One region of the Albibacterium profundi genome, then DNA from elsewhere that is predicted to be linked to it. Evidence: riboswitches for the same ligand, from Rfam matches in the RefSeq annotation. Region 1 holds a riboswitch; each other region holds the start of a gene.
The links. A riboswitch is a leader RNA that binds a small molecule or an ion and turns the genes downstream of it on or off. The one in region 1 is predicted to bind cobalamin.
Positions count from the first base shown of each region.

Region 2: linked by a shared signal. The riboswitch ahead of WKR92_RS00055 (TonB-dependent receptor plug domain-containing protein) and the one ahead of WKR92_RS03545 (ribonucleotide-diphosphate reductase subunit beta) in region 1 are both predicted to bind cobalamin.
Region 3: linked by a shared signal. The riboswitch ahead of metE (5-methyltetrahydropteroyltriglutamate--homocysteine S-methyltransferase) and the one ahead of WKR92_RS03545 (ribonucleotide-diphosphate reductase subunit beta) in region 1 are both predicted to bind cobalamin.

Region 1 covers NZ_JBBVGT010000002.1:503,859-508,269, forward strand. Annotated here, with positions in the region: gene tig (trigger factor) at 73-1,410, opposite strand; tRNA gene WKR92_RS03535 (tRNA-Leu) at 1,483-1,564, opposite strand; gene WKR92_RS03540 (hypothetical protein) at 1,986-2,618, shown strand; adenosylcobalamin (AdoCbl) riboswitch at 2,728-2,861, shown strand; gene WKR92_RS03545 (ribonucleotide-diphosphate reductase subunit beta) at 2,961-3,935, shown strand; gene WKR92_RS03550 (ribonucleoside-diphosphate reductase subunit alpha) at 3,974-4,411, shown strand, end outside.
Region 2 covers NZ_JBBVGT010000001.1:9,417-13,827, reverse strand. Annotated here, with positions in the region: gene WKR92_RS00060 (sulfatase) at 1-357, opposite strand, end outside; cobalamin riboswitch at 995-1,192, shown strand; gene WKR92_RS00055 (TonB-dependent receptor plug domain-containing protein) at 1,285-3,318, shown strand; gene WKR92_RS00050 (YncE family protein) at 3,315-4,411, shown strand, end outside.
Region 3 covers NZ_JBBVGT010000001.1:239,858-244,268, reverse strand. Annotated here, with positions in the region: gene metE (5-methyltetrahydropteroyltriglutamate--homocysteine S-methyltransferase) at 1-2,143, opposite strand, end outside; cobalamin riboswitch at 2,317-2,506, opposite strand; gene WKR92_RS01105 (SMP-30/gluconolactonase/LRE family protein) at 2,581-3,606, opposite strand; gene WKR92_RS01100 (YkvA family protein) at 3,624-4,064, opposite strand; gene WKR92_RS01095 (cold-shock protein) at 4,242-4,411, shown strand, end outside.

The DNA.
Region 1 (4,411 bases):
AAAAATACCCTTAAAACCAATAAAAAAGCCACACTAAGAATCAGCGTGGCTTCCTTTATATGTTAGAAAATTTTACTTTAATTCGATAAATTCGTTGTAAGGAATTTCCTTTTTCTCCAACTTCACAATCCCTTTCAAATGATCAAACACTTTCAATGCTTTTACTTCCTCAAACAAACGATTCGCTTGTTCTTTATCCTGAAGTAATTGAGCTGCGTATTGGTTCAACTGCTCCTCAGGAAGGTCTTGCTGTCCGTACATCTTTAATTGGGCGGCTAAACGCTCTTTAGCAGCGGCAATTACTTCCTCATACTGAATCTCCAATTTATTATCATTGATAATTTTATTTTCGATCAATGTCCATTTTAAATTTTTGGCGAAATCATCATAGCCTTCCGTAATCTCCTCGTCAGTTAGTTTTTCATTGGTAGTTTTCAACCAGCGCTTCAAAAACTCATCTGGAAAATCTGCTTTCACACGATCCATACCGAGTGTATACATATCGTTTTGAAGCTTCTGATCTGCATTTTGAACAAATAAGCTTTCAATTTCTTCTTGTACCTTGGCTTTGAATTCTTCCTCAGTTTTTACCGTTCCCTCACCGTAAATTTTATCGAAAAACTCCTGATCCATTTCAGCTTCCTCTAAGCGGTTTACATTTTCAACTTTCAGGTTGAATGTTCCCACCAAGTCAGCTACCTGATCTTCTTCAATTTCCAATAATCTGGCTACTGTACTGTCATCATAAGCTTTCTTCAAGTCGATTGCAACAACATCGTCCTTTTTCAGGCCCGCCAAACTCTTTTTAATTTTCTTATCTTCGATGATATCGCTACGTACCGAAGTTGTTTTCACAATTCCGTCTTCGAGAGGTTCTCCTTTGGCATCCACTTGTGTCAATTCACCGTATAGTACATCGTCCTCTTCAGATACTTCTGGGTTCGAACGCTTACCATAGCTTTTTCTCAAGTTTGAAATTCTTGAGTTCAAGGTTTCATCATCTGCCTTAATAACATATTCAGTTAATGTATCTTTCTCTGTAAAAGGCACATCAACCTTTGGAGCTAAGCCAATTTCATATTTGAAGTTATAATCATCTTCAAAACCCCATGTATATTGAGTTTCCTCTTCTTTCGGAAGAGGCTGTCCTAGAATTTCTAGTTTATTTTCCGTTAGATAATCGTTTAGGCTATTGCTAACAATTTTATTGATTTCATCGATTAAGATCGCTTTACCATAGGTTCTCTTAATATGCGAAGTAGGTACCATTCCAGGACGGAAACCTGGTAACTTCGCTTGCTTAGCTTGAGTTTTAATAGCACTGTCAACTTGACTTTTATAGTCTTCTGGTTTTAATTCTATGCTGACTACTGCATTCAAGTCATCAATGTTTTCTTGGGAAATATTCATAGCTGCTATTACGTTTGCCGTTAATTATTCATTTAACAAAAATTCCCCCCGATTATGTCGAGAGGAATCAAGTGCGGAAGAAGGGACTCGAACCCCCACGCCGTGAGGCGCCAGATCCTAAGTCTGGTGCGGCTACCAATTACGCCACTTCCGCAGGTATAGGATTAATTATGGATTGCAAAGGTAGTATCTTTTGTTAAAAATCAAAAACATTTTTAAATATTTTTCGGATTACGTCAACCGGCCAACGTCCAAACTTCACTGAGCAATACCATCAGCTCATTCAGTAAAAAGCCCGAACTAAATCAATAAGAAACGAATAATACATTCTTCTAAACAAACCATGGACAAACTGTGATTGTATAGTCCCCAACCAGTCCTTTTACCATTGGTTAAGGACTGCTTGAAGTCTGGTTGACCACTGTTTGACCACTGTTCAATTAAAACGTGTACTTTGCAAGTTGACAACTGCATCTTGTCAAAATGTCGCTTTATCTTTTTGGCATTGTTTTCCGCTCTTAGCTTTCCTTCTACTATTTTTTTATTACATTTATACGTATTCAAGATTAGAAAACATGAAAAGATTTTTCGTATTTATTATCGCGCTTACCCTGTTCGCGTCCTGTAATAATAGCAACAACCAACAAAGCGAAGATCAAAGCGACTCGCTGAATGTTGCAAGCGACTCGACGGATACGGCTATTGTCAGAACGGATTTGACCCAGGTCAGCAAAGCGATCTTAAAGGAATTCAAGGATAAAAACTATGAAGCAATCGCACAATACATCCATCCGGATGAAGGCGTTCGCTTCTCTCCCTACGCTTATATTCGTCCTGACACAGACGTCCACCTATCACAAGCCGATTTTCTGAGCGCGGTGAACAGTGAGGAAGAACAGATCTGGGGCGCAGCAGACGGAACAGGCGATGACATTAAACTCACCGCAAAGGAGTATTTTGACAGGTATGTCTACGATGTAGATTTTCTGGAACCGGAAACTTTTAGCGTTAATGAATCCATTGCATCCGGGAATAGTATCAACAACCAAGAAGAAATTTACCCAGGAACACAATTCACTGAAAGTCATTTCTCCGGCTTCGAAGAAAAATACAGTGGCATGGACTGGCGGGCTCTTCGCTTGATATTCAAGCAGGTCAACGGCAACTATTACTTGGTTGGCGTGGTACACGACGAGTGGACCATTTAAGCTTTGCATTCACGTTTGTGAATAACGGTGTTATTGTTGATAAATATTTACCCCACTCATCAATTAAAACAATAGATTTGTCTTGATGTAAAATCATAGCGATCAGGTATTACACTAATAAAAAAGGGGAATCGTGTGAAATTCATGAGCTGTCGCGCAACTGTAAGTAGGAATTATTCTATAAGCCAGATCACCTTCCTTTTTCGCTAGACTTTGCTTTCGCAAAAAAAGTAAATGTCCGAATGAATACTTTAAGGTATTGATCTCAAGACCCTTCAGCCCGTATCCGTTTGTACATCCTACTTTTTAATTTGTTTTTTTCAATTTAAAACACAAAGTAGTATGAGCATTTTTAACAAGAGGGTAAATTACAAACCTTTCGAGTACCCCGAAATTCTGAACTTTACAGAAGCTATTAACAAATCATTTTGGGTCCATTCAGAAGTAGACTTCACTGCCGACGTCCAAGATTTCCACTCCCATTTGGATGCCAATGAAAAGGAAGTTATTAAAAAAAGCCTGCTGGCGATTGCACAAATCGAAGTTGCCGTAAAATCCTTCTGGGGCAACCTGTATCATCACCTACCGAAACCAGAGTTTAATGGCTTGGGAAGCACCTTTGCTGAATGCGAATTCAGACACTCGGAAGCTTATTCAAGGTTGCTGGATGTACTCGGTTATAATAATGAATTTGAACAGTTGATTGATGTTCCGGTTATAAAAAAGCGTGTCGACTATCTCTCAGAGGCCCTGGCACATACCAAATCTGAAGATGAGAAGGAATATCTTTTCTCTCTGATTCTATTCTCCATTTTGATCGAGAATGTTTCCCTGTTCAGCCAGTTCGCTATCATCCTTTCCTTTACGCGCTTCAAAGGGGCGATGAAAAACGTGAGCAACATTATTGCCTGGACCTCGGTGGATGAACAAATTCATGCGAATGCAGGCATTTACATTGTCAACAAAATCAAAGAAGAGTTTCCTGAATATTTCGACGACGAGACGAAGAACCGCATTATGGATATTGTCAGAAACTCAATTGAGGTAGAAGCGGAGATATTGGACTGGATATTTGAGAGTGGGGAAATTGAGAGCGTGAACAAGACCAACCTCCTGAACTTCATGAAGTATCGTGCGGATGACAGCTTGCGCAGAATTGGAATGCCGAGAGCCTTCAATGTATCTGAAAGCGATTATCAGCCGATGGTGTGGTTTGAAGAAGAAGTATTTGCAAACAGCATGGATGATTTCTTTGCCAAAAGGCCGGTAGACTACACCAAACATGATAAAAGTATTACTGCAAACGACTTATTTTAAACAAAAAATCCCTGTTTTAAAAATTATAATTGACGAAGATGGAAAGACTTTGGTGGTTAAATGAAGAAAGTCAGCAAATCCTCAACCGAGGTTATCTGCTCAAAGGCGAAACGACAAAAACGGCTATCGAACGGATCGCTATGGCGGCCGCTAAGCGACTCTATAAGCCTGAACTTTGCGAACCGTTTATCGAGATGATCGAAAAAGGCTGGATGAGCTTAAGCTCGCCGATTTGGGCAAACATGGGTACCGAAAGAGGCCTACCGATCTCTTGTTTCAATGTTTACGTACCGGACAATATAGAAAGCATCACTCATAAACTCGGTGAGGTGATTATGCAAACCAAAATTGGCGGTGGCACTTCCGGTTATTTTGGTGAACTCCGCGAACGCGGCAGTGCGGTTACCGACAATGGGAAAAGTAGCGGTGCCGTTAGCTTTATGAAACTATTTGATACCGCCATGGATACCATCTCG
Region 2 (4,411 bases), on a different contig from region 1:
GTGATCTGAAGGCGTGTCCTTATGTATAGATGTCCAATGAGTGACCCCATGATGTGCAGCATTCATGCCGGTGAGCATGCTGACCCGCGAGGGGGTGCAGACCGGCGTCGCATAGGCGTTGGTAAATTTCATCCCTTGCGCTGCCAACTTCTCCATATTGGGAGTATGATATGTGTTGTTAAGTGGGTACGGCCTGTCGCCGAAGGGCTCGGAGGTGTCCATCCAGCCCATATCATCCACCAAAAAAACAATGATATTTGGTCGCTTTACATTCTTGGCCTGATGCAGCTGGCCGTAGACTGCGTTATTGGCAAGTATCATCACTAGAAGGCTTAGACCAATAGCGAAACTCCTCATATTTTTTACGTTTAAAGTATTACGATAATAATGAAGATAGTGTTTCGCAACTAAAATCCAAAGACTTGGAGTCTACAACTGTACTAATTTAAGTTATCTTTATGCCGCTCTGGTCGATATTCGCTTTATAGGCACTCATCAAGAATACGATATTATAGATGCTTCAACAATTTAATAAAATTAAGGTATGAAAAAGCAAATGTGGTTTTTGATTAATCGGAAGGTGAGTATAAGTCAGCTATCAAAAGATATGAGGAGATCAAGTATTCTAAAGCTGGAACCGCAGATTATAAAGAATTAAAGCTTTTGGTGAAACTGATATCCGAATATGAAGATAAAACCTCTGAACTTCCAAACGTCAATCCCGTAGAGCTGATAAAAATCAGGATGGAAGAGTTTGGTTGTAATTCGAAGTAACTTGCTCTGGTATAAGTGAATAAGGGCAGGATAAGTAAAGTGTTAAATTACAAGCAGACTGATAACCGGGGTGCGGACAGCTATTCAGCAAAAACATTCTCGTTCGAAGGCATTAACGTTTCTTGGCCTAAAATAAGAGAGAGACGGTTGCTATTGAGGATATTAGGACTGGAAATCTGGTGGAAGTGAAAGTTCGCTGTAAACTATCATTTATTGTTGGTATCTTTGCTTCGCTTTTGGTGTCCTACCTATATCTACATGGGTGAGACTTAAAAGGGAATTCGGTGAGATTCCGAAACTGTCCCGCAGCTGTATTCTCCTATACAGGCTATTCATTCCAAAGGGTCACTGCCATTACAGGCGGGAAGGCCGAATAGCCGGAGTAAGTCAGAAGACCTGCCTAAAGTTAATAATATTCATAGCTTTCGAGGATTGAAGCTGGAATGAGAAAACTATTTTTTTCCTATAGTTATTCTTATGCCTCAATTGCTATGTCTTAGGCAAAATGAAATGAGGATCTTTATATTTACTTCGGTATCGCTGGTTGTTACGTTCTCCTTAACGTGCGTATCCGTATTGCCTATTGCTGCGCAGGAGCTTAGGAGGCTTGATCCTGATTCTCTTAAAAGCTATGAATTAAACGAAGTTGAAATAAATTCACTTCAACAGCTTGAGATTTTGCGATCTCCAGTACCAATGCAAAGTTTAAATAAGGAGGTTCTTGACAAGCTAAACAGCCTGTCGGTCGCCGACGCGGTCCGCTACTTCTCGGGTGTTCAATTGAAGGATTATGGCGGGGTTGGTGGATTAAAAACAGTGAATATTCGTAGTTTGGGCACTAATCATACACAGGTATTCTATGATGGTATCGCTATTGGAAATGCTCAAAACGGACAGGTTGATTTAGGGAAGCTATCGCTTGCCAATATGGAGCAGGTCTCTGTGATTAACGGACAAGACCCCAATCTGTTCCAACCGGCGAAGGCTTATGCTTCAGCGAGTTCAATCTCTTTGCTTAGTATGGAGCCGACTTTCACTGGGAATAAACGTTTGAATGCGTCGGTTCATTTGAAAAGTGGGTCATTTGGCCTTTTTAATTCGGCGCTGAATGTGGATTATAAGCTGAACGAAAGTCTTAGTGCGCGACTAAGTTCGGAATACACAAACGCGCATGGCCGATATGATTTTAACTATACGAACGGGGTTTATGATACGACGGCAACCCGTACTAACGCAGATATTCGGGCATTTAGGTTGGAAGCAGCTCTTTTTGGAAAACCGGACTCGACCATGTCTTGGCAGGCGAAGTATTATCATTATGAATCGGAAAGAGGTTTGCCGGGTGCTATTGTAGCAAATCGTTTTGATTATTCACAACGTTTATGGGATGAAAGTAATTTTCTGCAATTGGCCGTGGAGAAACGGGTTTCAGAGCGGTATCGGTTTGCTATAAAAGCAAAATTGGCGGTCGACTATAATCGCTATTTAGATCCTGAATATGTGACGACGGAGGGTTTTTTGGATAATAAATACCAGCAAAAGGAAGGATATGTCTCCGTCGCGAATGCCTTTCGTATTCGTCAAAACTGGCGCGCCAACTTTTCAGTTGATTATATACATAATAAGCTTGATGCGAATTTGTATCGCTTTCAATTTCCGAGAAGAAATACATTCTTGGCTGCGTTGGCGACTGACTATAGGTTGAACAGTTTCTATATTCAGGGGAGTTTGTTGGCTACCTATGTAGATGACGATGTGCAGGTGTTCGAGTCGGCCGGGGATCAACAGGATTTTACGCCAACCGTGATGGCTAGCTGGAAGCCTTTTGAGTCCAGCGACTTTCGACTGAGAGGATTCTATAAATCTATTTTTAGGATGCCGACGTTCAATGATCTTTATTATACATTTATCGGAAATACTTTTCTGCGCCCGGAGTATACGCATCAGTATAATATGGGTTTTACATATTTCAAACGCGTCGATCATGCTTTCTTCAACTATATAGGTATCCAAACAGATGTCTATCGTAACCTTGTGAAAGATAAAATTGTAGCTATTCCGAGCGCCAACTTGTTTCGCTGGACGATGTTAAACCTGGGCGAAGTGAAGATCAACGGTTTAGAGACCAATATTAAAGTCGTAGGCAAGGTCTCTCCTAAGCTCCAGTTTTCGGGCTTGATGAATTATACATATCAAAGGGCCGAGGATCATACGCAGAACGCATTTAATTTCGGGCATCAGATTCCATACATTCCTGTTCACAGCGGTTCGTTTGCCGGTATGTTAAGTGCCGACGATTATGGATTGAACTATAGTTTTATTTATACCGGCGAGCGTTATAGTCAAAAAGCGAATATCCCAGCTAACTATGTTGATCCCTGGTATACGCATGATGTGTCTGTGTGGTATGCGCTGCAACACAAGCAAACGACTTTAAAGCTTCGTGCGGAAGTGAACAACGTTCTTGACCAGCACTATGATGTCATTCTCAATTTTCCAATGCCGGGGCGGCACTATCGATTATCCTTAACACTAATTATATGAAATCACCTCAACCAAGTAAAACAACATGTATTATCGTCTTTTTTATGGCCTTTTTGCTGATTGGCCAGTCTTGTAAAAAAGACCACCAACCTCTGCCTTCAGAAAAGGAGGAAGTAGAAGATGCTGATCCGGATGCTTCCATCAAAGGTTTCTATCTTCTTAACGAAGGAAATATGAATATGAATAAGGCTTCCTTGGATTATATGGATCTACAAGCCGGTGAGTATCACAGAAATATATACAATGAAATTAATCCTGAAATTACTAAGGGGCTGGGTGATGTGGGGAACGATATGGCGGTTTACGGAAGCAAACTGTATATAATTGTCAATAATTCTAATAAGGTGGAGGTGTTAGATAAGTACACGGCTAAGCGGATCGGGCAGATTGATATCATAAATTGCCGGTACATAACTTTTGGTAATGGCAGAGCTTATGTTAGTGCGTATCTGGGTAGTGTGGGCGATCCGAATGCTCCTAATGGCATGGTGGCAGAGATTGACACAGCGAGTTTGGAAATAACACGTCGTGTCGAGGTTGGTCGTCAACCCGAAGAACTGGCCATTGTGGGCGAACGCCTGTATGTCGCTAATTCCGGGGGTTATAGTCCTCCGAATTACGAAAGCACGATTTCAGTGATTGACTTGGAAAGTTTTGAGGAAGTAAAGCGAATTGAAGTAGCACCCAATCTCCATCGCTTAAAGGCTGATTCTTATGGAGATCTGTATGTTACCTCACGTGGTGATTACTATGAAACACCATCTAAAATATATGTGATCGATACAGGGACTGAATCCGTTAAGAAAGAGTTTGAAATTGCTGCAAGTCAGTTGCTTATTGACGATGATATAGCCTATATCTATAGCACGGAATGGAGCTATATAACTGGGGAGAATGAAATTGGTTATCACATGCTGGATGTTAAAAATGAGGAACTCCTAGATCGCTCGTTTATAACTGATGGTACGGAACAGGAAATTACCCTGCCCTATGGAATTGCAGTTAACCCGGAGACGAAGGATGTTTATGTGACTGATGCGAAGGACTATGTCTCACCGGGAACGATTTACTGCTTCGATAAGGATGGCAAACT
Region 3 (4,411 bases), on a different contig from region 1:
TAAGAGGTATACGAGGTGAGTGAATATCGTAAACACCTGGCCCGATCTGTTGGGGATATGCAAAACTGATAAAGGCATCCAATAGTTCCATTTTAGAACGCGAACACTCAATTGTAATCACATCCGCGTCCATTTCCGCGATATGTTGAATAATATCGTTAAACTCCGAATAGCACATATGCGTATGAATTTGCGTTTCGTCTTTCACCCCGGTGGAAGCAATGCGGAAAGCTTTAATAGCCCAATGAAGGTAGGCTTGCCATTTGCTTTTTCGAAGCGGAAGACCTTCCCGAATAGCAGGCTCGTCAATTTGGATGACTTTTATTCCGGCAGCTTCAAGGTCTTCAACTTCATCGCGAATTGCTAAGGCAATCTGGTTGCAGGTAGCCGATCTGGGCTGATCGTCGCGGACAAAGGACCATTGTAAAATGGTAACTGGTCCTGTAAGCATCCCTTTAACTAATTTATTGGTTAAATTCTGTGCGTATTGCGTCCACGCAATGGTCATGGGTTTTTGTCTTGATATATCACCATATATGATAGGCGGTTTAACACAACGAGAACCATAACTTTGCACCCACCCGTTTTTAGTGAAAACGAAACCGTTCAATTGTTCACCGAAATATTCAACCATATCATTTCGTTCAAATTCACCGTGAACTAAAACATCCAAGTCGATTTCATCTTGCCAGCGGATTGCTTTCTCGGTTTCAAGTTTCAAAGCCCGCTCATACTCTTCCAAATTAATATGTCCTTTTTTGAAGAGTGCCCGTTGTGCTCTAATATCACGTGTTTGAGGAAAGGAGCCTATTGTTGTAGTCGGAAAAAGCGGGAGATTTAATACCTCTCTTTGTTTTTCCTTTCGAATATCAAATCGACTTGCTCTTTGGAATTCAGTACTTTCAACTCTTTTCTCACGTTCTTTTACAGCACGATCGTGGATCAGGGACGACGTTTTCCTGCTATTCGTCGCGTGCTGGTTATTCATGAATTCTTTTTTTAAACCTTCATCAGCAGTTTCGGTTGCCAGCTTCTTTAAGCTGACGATTTCATAAACCTTCTGTTTGGCGAATGCTAACCATTGTTTGATTTCCGGAACCAGTATGCTGTCATTTGTTTCAAGCTCTAAATCGCAAGGAGAATGTAGTAGCGAACAGGATGCTGCTACCAGAACCCGCTCATCGCCGATTTTATCGACAACCTGTTGAATCTGTGCCAATGAGCTTGCATAATCATTTTTCCAGATATTCCGTCCATCAACAACTCCTAAAGAAAGTTTTGTCGTATCAGGTAAGGAAACAAGCACATCGTTAAGTTGTGCTGGATCTTTTACCAAATCGATATGCAGAGCGTCAACTGGTAATGAGCATGCTAAGTCGATATTATCTCTGAGTCCTTCAAAATAGCTGGCCACTAAGATTTGAATGCCGGGAAATTTTGACCGTATCTGTTTGTATACCGACTTAAAGTACTTTTTTTCTTTATCACTAAGATCCAAAGCCAGAAATGGTTCATCAAACTGCACCCACTCGACGCCATTGTTTTTCAATTCGTTTAAAATCTCGAAATAAACAGGGAGAAGATTTTCTAACAATTCAATACGATGAAAACCTGCTTCTTTTTCCTTTCCTAAGAGAAGGTAGGAGATAGGTCCAATCAGGACGGGCTTTGTAAGCATTCCAGCCTGTTTAGCTTCGTAGAATTCATCGACTACTTTTCTTGAGAAAAACGTAAATTGTTGGTTTTTGTAGAATTCTGGTACGATGTAATGATAGTTGGTATCGAACCATTTGGTCATTTCCATGGCTGTGATGTCCAATCCCTTTTGCTGGTAGCCACGTGCCATTCCAAAGTAAAGGTCGAGTTCTGTATTTTCCCGATCTAAAATAATTTGGTTGTAGACTGAAGGAATTGCTCCCACGGTTAAGGACATATCCAAAACCTGATCGTAAAAGGAAAAGTCGTTAGACGGGATGAGATCGATACCCGCGCTTTTTTGCAGCTGCCAGTTATGCAGGCGGATTTGTTTCCCAACCTGCAATAGTTCTCGCTGAGTCGTCTTGCCTGACCAATATTGCTCGCAGGCTTTTTTGAGTTCCCGATGGCTACCAATACGCGGATAGCCAAGATTGTTTGTTAGCATGTTTCGTTGCTTTTTAAAAGATAAATAGATCAGTTAAAAGCTCTTTGCTAAACTTCGTAATGCTTTTTTTAAATTAAAATAGAGGAGTAAGGGGAGACACTGTTGCTAAATATCCAACCAAGAGGGACGAATAGGAGGTATCATACCTGACTTCTGCTTCAATTCGCGAAAGCATCGTCAATTCGATATAGGCAGGTCTCCTGACTTGTAACATCTTTATCATCCTTCCCGTCTGGTTCTCAAGACAGTGGATTTTCAATGGATAAAGACTGGTCGTTACTTACAGTTGCGCGACAGTTCGTGATTTACACACGATTCCCTTTTAATTTGCAGCTAAGCAAGACCTATTCGGTTTGATTGAAGAAATAAAAGAACTTATGGAAGCAAATATACAATTAATGTTGATCTTTTGAGGCCATTAATGAGACAGTATACCATTACCGCATCCTAATTCTCAGTAGTTGGTGATTAGCCGTCACGTACAAGGTTTTCTCATCTTCAGAAAGATCACAATTAGAAACTGGATGTGGAATTCGGATTCGACCAATAGCTTCAAAATTCTTGTTTAGAATCCATAAGCCGCCAGGTCCGCTCGTATAAATGTTTCCTTTTTTATCAATCGTGAAGCCATCCGGTCCGCCGCCATAAGGAGAGAAGTCGAATGCAATACCAGCAGCCTCAAGTGAGCCGTCGTTTAATATGTTATACAGGTATAGATAGGGGGCAGCTCCATCCGAATTGCCTACAATGAGCTGTTTATGGTCCGGAGTTAAGCCGATTCCATTTGGATACGAAATGGAATCAACCAGTAGCGTAACATTTCCATTTTTGTCAACTTTATAGACGCCACAAAAGTCAAGTTCCCTCTTGTCGATCGTCTGTTCCTTTAAGCCATATGGAGGGTCGGTAAAGTAAATGTCTCCATTGCTATGTTGAACAAGATCGTTCGGGCTGTTTAGCTTTTTGCCCTGATATCCATCAACCAACGGAATAAAATCAGCACTTGGGCTGGTTATAGGTGCTGCCATCTTTGCTACTCGACGATCGCCGTGTTGAGTTAGGATTAATTCACCCTGTTTATTGACGATCAGACCATTTGACCCCGGTTCCCCCGGACGATCTTGTTTACCTGTGTAACCTGACGGAAACAGATAGTCCTCAATGCCGCTTTTTTCGGTCCACTTGTGTATTTTATTGTTTGGGATATCTGAGAAGAGTAACATATCCTCCTTGTCAACCCATAGCGCTCCTTCGGTCCATTTAAATCCCTCAGCTAAAACTTCAATCTTAGCATCGGCTTTTATAACCTTGTTGAGTTCTGGTTTCAGAACCTTGATTGAGCCAATAGTTGGGTAGTTTGATTTACTGTCCTTTTTTTGTGCGGAGACGTGTTGAATGAGCAACGAGTACGGCACCATAAAACAATAGGCTAGGACAAATCCGAATATGATCGTTTTCTTCATATCTTAAAGATACAATCTTATTGGGAATATTGATTGGTGATTTCCACAGAAACTTCCTGTTCTGCTTTCCACAGTTGGTATTTTTCAAGGTCTTTTGATACCTGTTTTATCACGAGTCCAATAATAAACATATCATCGACCAGACCAAAACCAAGCACAAAATCGGGAAACATATCAACCGGTGAGAGAAAATATACGATTCCCGCCAAAATGGCAATCAGTGACTTTTTAGGTATACTTTTATAACTACCGTTCGTATAATCGCGAACGAGCGAAAAAAGACTCTGCAGCTGATCCCAAACACCCGTAAGATCATTCCTGTTGGCGTTTGCTTTCATTAATGCTTTCTCAATTGTTCTCTGGGTCTTTTCTTTGTCTTTTACAAGTTGGGAAGCACGAGTCTCAGACTTACCAAATCTTCGATAAAGCTCTTTTAAGCTTAATTCTACTTTTTTCATATAACAAATATTGCAAAATTTCTGCCAAATGAACGAGTGGGGGCACTTGAAGGCGGGTGCTTCTCATGATTTTCCATTAATTTATCGTACCTTTGTATACCGATTAAAAATAGCACACTTAATCCCTTCAGGGTCAATTCCTTGACTAAATCGTGCTTAAAACTTTTAACAGATAATATGGCGAGATCACAAGAAACGTTCAACAAAAAAGAAAAAGAAAAGAAAAGAAGAAAAAAAAGACAAGACAAAGAGCAAAAGCGGGAAGAACGCAAAGCAAATTCCGATAAAGGTAAGGATCTAGAGGAAATGTTTGCGTATGTGGATGAGAATGGGAATATCACAGATAC